4 regions of the Oenococcus kitaharae DSM 17330 genome follow, and region 3 is predicted to be linked to each of the others. Evidence: predicted binding sites of a transcription regulator. Region 3 holds the regulator's gene; each other region holds the start of a gene.

Evidence for each region. Region 3 encodes Rex, which represses fermentation and respiration genes when NADH is low (regulators of the CRP and FNR family bind a similar motif). Its sites were predicted from a motif close to TTGTGAANTANTTCACAA; they were not measured.
Region 1: a site for Rex is predicted at 1,498-1,515, ahead of adhP (alcohol dehydrogenase AdhP). Genes of this name have one in related genera too.
Region 2: a site for Rex is predicted at 1,121-1,138, ahead of adhE (bifunctional acetaldehyde-CoA/alcohol dehydrogenase). Genes of this name have one in related genera too.
Region 4: a site for Rex is predicted at 1,532-1,549, ahead of OKIT_RS03420 (NADP-dependent (R)-specific alcohol dehydrogenase). Genes of this name have one in related genera too.

Annotation. Positions count from the first base shown of each region.
Region 1 is NZ_CM001398.1:949,132-952,285, forward strand. It holds gene OKIT_RS04675 (aldo/keto reductase) at 1-262, shown strand, start outside; gene OKIT_RS04680 (DUF488 domain-containing protein) at 530-919, shown strand; gene OKIT_RS04685 (DNA-deoxyinosine glycosylase) at 900-1,433, shown strand; gene adhP (alcohol dehydrogenase AdhP) at 1,567-2,619, shown strand; gene OKIT_RS04695 (AbrB/MazE/SpoVT family DNA-binding domain-containing protein) at 2,670-3,154, opposite strand, start outside.
Region 2 is NZ_CM001398.1:1,154,408-1,157,561, forward strand. It holds gene OKIT_RS05815 (acetate/propionate family kinase) at 1-1,048, shown strand, start outside; gene adhE (bifunctional acetaldehyde-CoA/alcohol dehydrogenase) at 1,179-3,154, shown strand, end outside.
Region 3 is NZ_CM001398.1:1,755,049-1,758,202, reverse strand. It holds gene tsaB (tRNA (adenosine(37)-N6)-threonylcarbamoyltransferase complex dimerization subunit type 1 TsaB) at 1-94, shown strand, start outside; gene rimI (ribosomal protein S18-alanine N-acetyltransferase) at 78-593, shown strand; gene tsaD (tRNA (adenosine(37)-N6)-threonylcarbamoyltransferase complex transferase subunit TsaD) at 590-1,615, shown strand; gene OKIT_RS08840 (redox-sensing transcriptional repressor Rex) at 1,695-2,360, shown strand; gene OKIT_RS08835 (GroES family chaperonin) at 2,474-2,749, shown strand; gene groL (chaperonin GroEL) at 2,753-3,154, shown strand, end outside.
Region 4 is NZ_CM001398.1:683,376-686,529, forward strand. It holds gene OKIT_RS03415 (ABC transporter transmembrane domain-containing protein) at 1-1,474, shown strand, start outside; gene OKIT_RS03420 (NADP-dependent (R)-specific alcohol dehydrogenase) at 1,590-2,351, shown strand; gene OKIT_RS03425 (hypothetical protein) at 2,477-2,746, shown strand; gene OKIT_RS03430 (aldo/keto reductase) at 2,873-3,154, opposite strand, start outside.

The DNA.
Region 1 (3,154 bases), 810 kb from region 3:
GGCCTATTCACCGCTGGCGACTGGAGGTCTGGCAACACAAGACGAGATTCAGAAAATTGCTGATAAATATCAGGTTTCTGTCCCGCAAATTGCCCTTAAATATGTGCTTCAAAAAGATATTCTGCCTTTGCCGCGTGCAACGAAGGCTGAGCATGCCAAATCCAATGCTACACTTGATTTCCAACTTTCGGACGCCGACATGGCTATTTTGGATCGGATTCCCGATACAGGCCAGGCCCGTCATAATGTGACAATGGGATGAGCCAAACGGTTGAAGGAAATTTTATTAGTCGAATTTATTAGACATAAAAGCCGGCAACATCTCAAAGAGAACTTGAAAACGAGCGATTAGTTGGAACAGCCTTTTTCAAGCAGTGTTTTTAATTTTAAGTAAATCTTTCTTTATTTCATGCGTTACGAGCAATACATGTTAATCTTGATTGGACTTTCTTTTTAATGTTTTTGGCAACCTTAATTGGTCTGATAAATGATTAGCCAAAAAAAATTTGCAAGCTAGAATAAGGAGTATATGATCAAATTTGAGAGAATTTACGGATCTGAATCAAAAGGGTATCGGGTTTTAATTGATGGGCTTTGGCCTCGCGGCGTCAGCAAAGAGAAGGCCGCAATTGATCTTTGGGCGAAAGATATTGCGCCTTCTGAAGATTTGCGGCAGAAATATCATGATGGAGATTTGGATGAAATGGCTTTTCGTGCAATCTATTTGACAGAATTATCCAGCAATCCAGCCACAGCCGAATTTCTACAGACTTTGAAGGATCATCCAGACAGTATTTTGCTGTATGCATCTAGAGAAAACCATGAAAATAATGCCAAAGTTCTCGCAAATTACCTAACACGTCAGGGAGTTGCTTTTGAAACGGGTTCAAGCAGCACAAATGAAACAACACAAGCCTGATTATCAGCACGTTGTTCATCCATGGCCGCCACTTTATGACGAACACTCTAAAGTTCTCCTACTTGGGTCGCTGCCATCACCCAAATCTTTATCTTTCGGTTTTTATTATGGCAGTCCGCAAAACATTTTTTGGCAGACTTTAGCTAAAGTCCTCGATCAAAAAGAAGCTGATAAGACTATAGAATCGCGTCGCAATTTTGCTTTAAGGAATCATATTGCTATTTGGCAGACGCTCGCAGAAGCCGATATTATCGGTTCCCAGGATGCAACAATTAAAAATCCCGTTGCAAATGATTTTTCAAATTTATTAGCAAGCTCACAAATTCAAACGATTTTTACCGAAGGCAAGAAGTCAACAGAACTCTTCAATCGATTAGTAGCGCCAGCAATCGGTCAAGAAGCAATTTATTTGCCTTCAACATCGCCGGCTAATCGGGCCACACAAGCGAAGCCGATTTTCATGGCTCGTTGGTCATTGGTTAAACAAGCACTGGAAGGTCAGACCTTAAAATGAGGCGGCCTTTTTATTTGCAGTTTTCACAATGTTTTTATTTTCACAAATGTATGCTATATTGAGTTTGTAAATTTTTGTACAAACTAATACAAAAATCGAAATAAACTACCTAAAAAAGAGGTCGGAGACAAAAATGAAAGCAGCTCTTGTTCGAGAAAAAAATGATGGATTTGTTGATTTAGTAGATGACTGGGAGCCTCGTAAACTGGCTTTTGGTGATGCTTTGGTCGATGTTGAATACTGTGGTTTATGCCACACGGATTTGCATTGTGCAAGTGGAGATTTTGGTGATCCTAATACCATGGGAACGCGCAACGGCAGTTGGCGCCGTGTTATCGGTCATGAAGGTGTCGGTATTGTTTCTAAACTTGGTGAAGGTGCGGATCAGTATTTGAAAGTCGGTGACCGTGTTTCAATTGCTTGGTTCTATGATGCTTGTGGTGTGTGTGATTATTGTGTTTCAGGCAATGAGACGTTCTGCCGTAAGGTAAGAAATTCTGGCTATACTGTTGATGGTGCGATGGCTCAACAAGTTGTTGTGAACGCAAAATATGCCGTGAAGGTGCCATCCGATTTGGATCCAGCGGCTGCTTCTTCCATCACGTGTGCCGGTGTCACGATGTATAAAGCATTGAAAGTCGGTGAGACGAAGCCTGGCCAGTGGGTATCAGTCCATGGTGCTGGCGGACTTGGTAACTTGGCTGTTCAGTATGCACACAATGTTTTCGGTGCACATGTTGTTGCTATTGATGGCAACCCTGATAAATTGGAAGCCGCTAAAGAAAACGGTGCCGATATTATTGTTAATCGCAAAACTGAAGATGTCGTTGCTAAAGTTAACAAATTAACTGGTGGTGTTCATAATGCCCAAGTAACGGCTGTCAATGATGCAGCCTTCTCTCAAGCTGTTAACGTTCTTCGCCCATTGGGCAAACTAGTTGCCGTTGCATTACCTCAAGGCGATATGGCTTTGAATATTGCTAAGACAGTCTTAGATGGTATTGAAGTTCGCGGTTCTTTGGTTGGCACACGTGCAGATTTGAAAGAAGCCTTCCAGTTTGGCGCTGAAGGCAAAGTCACACCAATCGTTGAAAAAGTTGATTTGAAAGATATTAATGATGTGATTGAAGAGATGAAAGAAGGTAAAATTACCGGACGTAAAGTCTTTGATTTTACTCATATGTAAATCTAAAAAGAATGATTAAAAAAGCTCTGGTGATTTCTTGCCAGAGCTTTTTATTTTATTTCAATCGTGAAGATTTCGGCGTTTTCCAGGTAGAGGTTATTTAAATTCTGCATTAGTAAAATTAACCAGCCAAAAGCTAGCCCAAATGAAATGATTTCAAAAGCCGTTAGCGACAGGTAATGAACCCACTGAAACAAGATTTCCGATAAGGCTAGCAAGCCGGCAAAACCATAGGCTGTTAGCAGAAATTCTTTTGTAATACCTGGCAGCAACCAGCGAATACCAATAATTATCAGTAGAATAAATACAACAAGCAGATTGGATGTCCACCAATGCAGCTGATGCAGCCAATCGATGGCGCGATTATTTTGAAAAACACCGACTAACCCGAAGGCGATTGACGAGCCTGTCAGCAAAATCCGTAGAATCCGTGTTTGAATTGTGATGAATTTAGGAATTAAAGACAGCAGTGAAAAAATATAATCAATCAAAGTCAGCATAATCGAGGCTGAAAAAATGAGGGTGAAATTAAACT
Region 2 (3,154 bases), 600 kb from region 3:
CCAAGGGGAAAAACATAAGTCCCGTCATGCTTTTTCAAACCATGAAGAGGCGATTAACTTTACGCTTGCTCAATTTAAAGATTTGGGTATTGTGAAGGATTTTGATGAGATTAAAGGAATTGGCCACCGTATTGTGGCCGGTGGCGAATGGTTCAACAAGTCAGTCCTTATTGATGATGAAGTCCTGAAGAAAATTGAACGTTTGGCAGCCTACGCGCCGTTGCATAACCCAGCCAATGCATTGGGAATTAAAGCTTTTTCTAAAATTATTCCTAATGCTGTCGAAGTAGCCGTTTTTGATACGGCTTTCCATCAGACGATGCCTAAGGAAAACTATTTATACGCAGTTCCATATGAGTATTACACGAAGTATGGTGTTCGCAAATACGGGGCACATGGTACTTCACATAAATATGTGGCCGAGCAGGCCGCTCAAATGCTGCACAAACCGCTTGAAAGTTTGAAGCTGATTACCATGCATCTTGGCGCCGGCGCATCAGTTACAGCGATCAAAGACGGAAAATCCTTGGACACCTCGATGGGATTCTCTCCGTTAGCTGGATTAATTATGGCGACGCGGTCAGGGGATGTCGATGTATCGCTGGTTAATTATGTGAAAGGCAAAGAAGGGCTGTCTGATCAGCAGATGCTGGATATTCTGAATCATAAGTCCGGCTTGCTTGGTATTTCTACTTTATCTAGCGATATGCGCGATTTGCTCGATGTTTATGATACTAATGAACATGCTCGATTAGCTGTTAATATGTTCGTTAATCGTGTTGTTAATTATATTGCACAATACTATTTCGAGCTTCAGGGTGTTGATGCTTTGGTCTTTACAGCCGGTATTGGTGAGAATTCTGTGCCGATTCGAAAGATGATTTTGGAAAAATTGGCTTTTCTTGGTGTCAAATTGGATGAAAAAGCTAATGATCAGCATGGGGTTCAGACAGCGATTACACAACCCGATTCCTCGATTACGGCTTTTCTGATTCCAACCAATGAGGAGCTGGAAATTGCGCGTGATGTTCAAAATTTGATGAAATAAAGAAAAACGTCTTCGGGCGTTTTTTTATTATCTTTTTGCTTGACATTATAGTTGTGAAGTTTTACACTAATAATGTTAATAAGTTCACAAAGTTGTTTATGAGATCGGGCTTATTACAAAAGGAGAACTGATGGCAGTTGAAACTAAAAAAATCACTAAGAAACAGCTGACTCTAGAAGAAATTCAGGCTAAAAAGGATTTGGCTGCGCAGTACATTCAAGAGCTTGTTGATAAGTCCAAAGAGGCTTTACTGGAATTTTCATCTTATACACAAAAACAAGTCGACCAGATTGTCGCGGCTATGGCCTTGGCCGGCTCAGAGCATTCTTTGGAACTGGCACATTTTGCCTATAACGAGACTGGCCGTGGCATTGTCGAGGATAAGGATACAAAGAATCGTTTCGCATCCGAATCTGTTTACAATGCGATTAAAAATGATAAAACGGTCGGTGTCATTGACGAGGATCCCGTTACCGGAAAGGTCAATTTGGCCGCACCCCTTGGCATTCTTGCCGGAATCGTGCCGACAACCAATCCAACTTCGACGACTATTTTTAAGTCCTTGCTGACAGCTAAAACACGTAACACAATTATTTTTGCCTTTCACCCTCAAGCGCAAACATCTTCGGTGGCTGCTGCCGAAATTGTTTATCAAGCAGCTCGCAAGGCGGGTGCACCTAAGAATTTTATTCAATGGATTGAAACACCTTCGTTAGAAAATACGACTGCTTTAATGCGGAACCCTGGTATTGCTTCTATTTTGGCCACAGGTGGTCCTGCTATGGTACACGCGGCTCTCACATCAGGCAATCCGTCAATGGGTGTCGGAGCTGGTAATGGTGCCATATTTATCGACCATACCGCTCGTGTCCGCCGCGCCGTTGAGGACCTGCTTTTGTCCAAGCGTTTTGATAACGGTATGATTTGTGCCACAGAGAACTCAGCCGTGATTGAAGCATCTGTTTACGATGAGTTTATGGAACTGATGCAGCAAAAAGGTGCTTATCTCGTTCCAAAAAATGACTATAAAAAAGTCGCTGACTTTGTTTTCAATGATAAGCACGGTGTTAACGGCCCGGTTGCCGGTATGAGTGGTCGCTGGATTGCTGAAAAATCCGGTATTAACCTGCCAGAAGGCAAAGATGTCCTTTTGTTCGAACTTGATCAAAACAACATTGGCGAGAAACTTTCTTCCGAAAAATTGAGTCCCTTGCTTTCAATCTATAAAGTTCAGGACCGTCAAGAAGGTATTAAAGTTGTTCAGCGTTTATTGGCTTACCAAGGTGCCGGCCATAATGCGGCGATCCAAATTGGTACACAAGACGATCCTTTTGTTAAAGAATATGCGGACGCTATCAATGTTTCTCGGATTCTTGTCAATCAGCCCGATTCGATTGGCGGTGTTGGCGATATTTATACAGATGCATTGCGTCCTAGCCTGACGTTAGGAACAGGATCTTGGGGGAAGAATTCGTTGTCGCATAACTTGTCTACTTATGATTTGCTGAACATTAAAACTGTTGCACGCCGTCGTAACCGGCCACAATGGGTACGTCTGCCAAAGGACATTTACTACGAGAGAAACGCCATCACTTATCTGCAGGAATTGCCAAAAGTTGATCGTGCCTTTATCGTGACAGGACATTCGATGGTCAAGTACGGTTTTGTCGATCGCGTCTTAGAACAGTTTGCCTTGAGAAACGATCAAGTCAAGACCAGCATTTACAGTTCTGTACAGGCTGATCCCTATTTGAGCCAGGCCGTTCAGATTGCCAAGCAGATGCAGGAATTCCAGCCCGATACAGTTATTGCGCTAGGCGGCGGATCACCTTTGGATGTTGCTAAAATTTCACGTTTTCTGTATGAATATGCACAGCAATCAGGTCAGGACGATTTTCTGGACGACAATGATGCAATTAAAGACTTGTTTAAGGGCCTGCAGCAGAAATTCATGGATATTCGCAAGCGAATCGTTAAATTCGAACATCAGAATCTGACACAGTTGGTTGCGATTCCAACGACTTCCGGAACTGGTTCTGAAGTGACGCCTTTCTCGGTTATTACTGATGATGAAACGCATGTGAAATACCCATTAGCCGATTATGA
Region 3 (3,154 bases):
TTATTTGCGCAAGACGGCTGCTGAAATGGCTTGGCTGAAAAAACATCCGGACGCCGGTGATGGAGACTACGCCAAATATGTTTCTGAAGTCTAAAAAAATCGAAGGATTTACTGAGCATGAGATTTCGATTGCCGGAAAAAAAGTGTTGATTCGACAGGCGGACCTAGAGGACAGCAAAAAACTTGTTGCTATTGAGGAAGCTGTTTATACTGGACTAGCTCCCTGGAATCAATTGGCTTTTGTGACTGAGATTGCTTACGGCCGGCACAATTTATATCTTTCGGCCAGTGTCGAGGGACAGGCGATTGCATTTATTGGATTGACATATCGCCGCAACAGCAAGGACTTGCATATTACAAATATTGCTGTGCTGCCAATATGGCAAAGCAAAGGGTTAGGCAGTTACTTGCTGAACTATGCTGGGAAAATCGCCCAACTAAATCATTTGCAGCGCCTCACGCTGGAAGTACGCCGGTCTAACGCACATGCACGCCGTTTATATGAAAAAATTGGTTTTAAGAAAAAATCGGAATTGATTGGTTACTATAATGATGATCACGAAGATGCAATAGAAATGGAGTGGCTGTTTTGACAGCAAAACAAGATAATTTAATTTTGGCCTTTGAGTCTTCGGCGGATGAGACCAGTGCAGCAGTTGTAAAAAACGGTCACGAAATTCTCAGTAATATTGTGGCAACGCAAATTGCCAGTCATCAACGCTTTGGCGGGATTGTTCCGGAGGTCGCCAGCAGGCACCATTTGGAGTGGATCAACCGTGTGACAAAAGAAGCCCTGCAGGAGGCATCCGTGACTGATCCGGCTGCACAACTATCGGCAGTGGCTGCGACATACGGCCCTGGGCTGGTTGGTTCTTTATTGATTGGCTTAATGGCCGGTAAAACGTTTGCGATGGTTCACGGCCTGCCCTTTATTGCTGTTAATCACTTAGCAGGGCATATCAGCGCAGCTAATTTTGTCCAGCCGACCAGTTATCCAGCCATGGCTGTGATGGTTTCTGGCGGACATACCGAATTGCTTTGGATGGCAAAGGAAAACTCTTTTCAAATTATCGGCACAACTCTAGATGATGCCGCCGGCGAGGCTTTTGATAAAGTGGGCCGCATTCTCGGGCTGAATTATCCTGCCGGCAAAGAAATGCAGGAAATGGCAGCAAAGGGGCAAGCCAACATTCATTTTCCGATCGCACACACGGAAAACACCTTTGATTTTTCTTTTTCCGGCTTGAAGTCGTCTGTTTTAAATTATGTGCATCATGCTGATCAGCTTTCCGAGCAGATTAATAAAAATGATGTTGCGGCGAGTTTTCAAAAAGCGGTTGTGGAAGCGATTATTGAAAAAACCGAAGCCGCAATTCAAGTGTTTCAACCCGTGCAGCTTCTTCTAGGTGGTGGTGTTGCGGCAAATCTAGCTTTGCGCACAGCGATTGAGCATCTGGCCCAGACCTATCATTTGAAACTGACAGAGGCGCCGATTTCACTGGCAGGTGATAATGCGGCGATGATTGGTGCAGCCGCATATCTGAATTTTAAAGCCGGCCGTTTTTCAGGGCTGGATTTGAATACGGATCCATCTCTGAATTTTTCGAGAATGTGATTATTTCACATTTTTTGTGATTTTTTTATCTAGTTCGTTTACAATGTAATAGAAATGGTTCTGGGGGACTTTAAAGGATATGACTTCTGAAAATCAAATACCGCGGGCGACTGCACAACGTTTGCCGATTTATTATTATTATTTATCCACATTGAATGATGCTGGTATCAAGCGGATCAATTCAAGCGAAATTTCTGAGGCGATTAAGTTCGATGCAGCTACAGTTCGCCGCGACTTCTCTTATTTTGGCGCTTTGGGCAAACGCGGATTCGGTTACGATGTCAGCGCGCTCTTAAGCTTCTTTAGTAAGGTATTGTCGCAAGATAAGCTGAACAAAGTGGCCGTGGTTGGTGTTGGAAATCTAGGCCAGGCTTTGATGAAAAATAATTTCAGTCATACCAGCAATATTGAAATCGTCATGGGCTTTGATGCTGACGATGATAAGCGCTCGATCAAGCTGGTAAACGAAATGGGAAAATCGGTTCCAGTTTATCATGTTAAAGAATTGGCAGAACGGCTGCATGCCAACAATATTACGATCGCTATTCTGACAGTGCCGGAAAAAGCAGCTCAAGAAGTGACCGATCAATTAGTTGCAGCTGGTATCAAGGGAATTTTGAACTTCTCACCGATTCGGATTACGGTACCATCCAGTGTCCGTGTGCAGAATGTCGATTTGACGACCGGTATGCAGACTTTGATCTATTTTGTGGATAATTTTAAGAACATTAAAAGCGCTAAATAAAGCGTTTTTTTATTATTTTCTAAAATAGTCAGGATTTGTCAAAAAGTTTGACCTTTTTTGACCAATTGCGTTATAATTTTACGCGGAACAAATTAAAGGAGGTTTTTAAATTCATGATTAAACCATTAGGTGATCGAATTGTTCTTAGTATTGACCAGCCCGAAGAAGAAAAGGTTGGTGGGATTTTAATTGCAAACAACGCCAAAGAAAAACCAGTTACAGGTTCTGTTGTGGCAGTTTCTGAAACGGGAATTGGGGATACTGAAGCTCCTAAGTCTGTCAAAGTCGGCGACAAAGTAATGTTTGATAAATACGCCGGTTCACAAGTTACGATCGATGGAGAAGATTATCTCATCGTTCACGAAAAAGATATTCTGGGGGTTTTGTAATTCATGGCTAAAGAAGTACGTTTTTCTGAAGATGCCCGCACACGTATGCAGGCAGGAATTGACAAGTTGGCAAATGCTGTTAAGACAACGATTGGTCCTAAAGGACGCAATGTTGTTTTGGAGCAGAATTACGGTACACCAACGATTACAAATGATGGTGTCACAATTGCCAAAGCCATCGAATTAGACGACCATTACGAAAATATGGGTGCCAAGCTCGTGACTGAAGCCGCTTCTAAGACTAATGATGTTGCCGGTGATGGTACGACAACTGCGACTGTTTTGACACAAGCAATCGTTAACGAAGGCTTGAAGAACGTGACGGCTGGTGCTAATCCTGTCGGCATTCGTGCTGGTATTGAAAAAGCCACTGCCGCCGCTGTCGATGCTTTGAAAAAGGAATCT
Region 4 (3,154 bases), 760 kb from region 3:
TAGTTCTTATTTCAGGGAGAAATGGTTGAATTTGACCGCTGCTGCTGTCAGAGCTAGTCTTATGCACAAATATTTATCTGAGCAGCAAGCGCTGGCTTCAAGTCGTGATGACAATAAATCCAGTTCTTTTAATCAATTAACTAATAATATGGCTGTGCTGCAAGACGATTATTTGCGTGCAACTGTGTCCATCTATGCTGAACTGTGTCAATTTATCATTGCCATGGTCATTTCACTTTTTATCCAGCCCATGCTCTGTTTGGTCGTCCTGGTGTTGTGCTTGCCCGGCCTATTTATTCCGCTTTTAAATCAAAAATTGTTGAAAGCTTCGAAAAAAGATGTCCTTGCTTCCTCGGAAAAATACACACAGATTTTGCGGAATATCTTAGATGGCTTAAGAACGATTCAGCTTTTTAATGTCGATCGCATTATGCGTCATCTTTTTGACCGCCAGAATCAAGATTGGTTGACCAAACAAAATAAAGATCAGAAAAATCGAAAACTAATTGGCAGTTTATCGCAGCTGCTTGATAATTTTCTCTATCTCGGTACTTGGGTTGGCGGGATTTATTTCGTCATGAATAAATCAATCTCATTGGGTCAGTTAGTGGCTTTTTCGCAGTTGATGATTTTTATCGCTGAACCGCTGCAGTCGGCATCGGGGCTCATGGCTGACTATGTGGGAGGTCAAGAAGCAGCCAAAAAGATTCAAGCTAATTTAGCCTTGCAGCAAAAAAATCCAGTCGGTCAAACAATTAATAAATTAAAGTCAATCGCCTATCAAGATATTGTTTATACAAAGAAGGATCAGACAATTCTTCGTCACATTAATTTCAAATTTGAGACTGACAAGCATTACTTGATTGTCGGCAAGACGGGTTCCGGCAAGACAAGCTTCATGAATCTGCCTTTGCTGGATAAAAACGGCTATACAGGTAAAATTCTGATTAATGGCCATGACCAAAAAAATATTGATCTGGCAAGTCTGCGTGCTCGCTTAGGTGTCGCTGAACAAAGTGGTGCAATTTTCTCGGCCAGTTTTCAAGATAATCTCAGTCTATTCAGGCAAAAATTTTCAAAGAGTCAGCTTCAATCAGCCCTAGCGCAAGCTCAATTAAGCAATTATGCCAATGGCGAAGCCTTCGCCAAACAGTTATCTAGTTCTGGACACGAATTATCCGGTGGTGAAGCTAAACGTTTATTTATTGCCCGAACGCTGTTGGGTCATTTTGACTATCTTCTTTTCGACGAACCTGCTAGCGGATTGGACCCGCATACAGCACAGGCGATTGAAGAGATGCTCATGCAGCTGGATTCAGGCTGGACCGTCATTACGCATCACTACAATGAGGCCTTATTTACCTTTGCCGATCAGATTTTAGTCATGGCCGATGGCGAAATTGCTGCTAACGGACCGTTACAGGATCCGACGATTCAAGCATCTTTGATGAAACTGAATTTGTTAAAACCCTAAAGCATCTGTATGCATCTGACGTCATGCGAATTGTGACAAAATTAGTCAAATTTCACATTGTTTACTTTGTAACAAAGTCCGAGTAAAATATTTTGTGGATACGGAGGTATTTAATATGACAGATCGTTTGAAAGACAAAGTCGCGATTGTGACTGGCGGAACGCTAGGCATCGGCTTATCGATTGTTGACTTGTATTTGAAGGAAGGTGCCAAAGTGGTCTTTACCGGCCGCAGGCAAGCTGTTGGCGAGAAGGCTTTAGCTTCCTTGGATAATTCGGCTAATGCTAAGTTCGTGGTGCATGATGCTTCTGATGAAGAAGGCTGGAAGAAATTATTTGCCGACACAATTGCCGAATTTGGTAAGGTAGATATTCTGGTAAACAATGCTGGTATTGGCGTTCCTGGAAACGTTGAAAACACAGATTATGCACAGTGGCGCCAGACCATGGCAGTCAATCTGGACGGTGTCTACCTTGGTACGCATTATGGCGTGATTAATATGAAGCACCCTAAAAGCGGGGATGCAGTTATTTTGAATGTTTCGAGTATTGAAGGTTTGATCGGTGATCCTGATTTGTTCGCCTATAATGCGACGAAGGGTGCTTTGCGGATTATGAGTAAATCAGCTGCTTTGTATTGCGCGAAAAATGATTATAACCTACGTGTGAATACAATCCATCCGGGTTATATTAAGACACCTTTGGTGGACAATATGCCTGGCGCTGAAGCAGCTATGAGCGATCGCACCAAGACGCCGATGGGACATATTGGTGTCCCGGATGATATCGGCTGGTTGGCTGTTTATCTGGGTTCTGAAGAAGCCAAATTTGCGACTGGTTCTGAATTTACAGTTGATGGCGGCTACACAGCTCAATAATGTTGCTGCATCAATATATAGAAAAACCGTCCACTAATTATGGACGGTTTTTATTTTATGGATGTATTGAACCAAGAAAGTGTATTATAAAAAAATCATGTCTTTATTATTGAAGGAGACCAATCATGACGGATGATTCTTTTAACATCGTTTTTATTTTAATACTCGCTTTGACTATTTATGTCAGCAATAGGACACAGGATACCTCATTAATGCAAAAATTGCGGTCTTACCGCAGCTACTCGCTTCTTGCCATTGGTGTATTATTATTTTTGGCTCTAGCCCTGCATCACTACTTTAGCTTTTTGCCACAAGGCCAAGTTGTCTTCGTGTGGCCTGTCATCTTGATTCTGCTAGGATTCTTTTATCTGAAAACTGATAAATTAAAGCGTTAAAAAGATTTAAAAAGATGAATGTGTTCACTACTTGTTGTGCATAGCGAGCACATTTGTCTTAGAGAAGTCCAAAAAATAAAACCGTCCACTAATTATGGACGGTCTTTCATCTGCTGAGCTGATTTTTTAAAATCCGGCAAACAGCTGATCGATTGTCTTGAATTCCTTGTCGCTGATATCAATTGACAAAGCAGCAGCGTTGCTTTTGACTTGCTCGGCCTTGCGGGCACCGGGGATCACAACACTGACATCGGGATCGGCCATGTACCAAGCGATCATGACTTGAGCGACAGTTGCTTGTTTTTTATCAGCAATTTGACGAACTTGATCTAAAGCCTTGATGATTCGGTCAAATTGTTCGGCAGAAAACTGATCAAATTTACCGGCATCGGCAGCTGTATATTTACC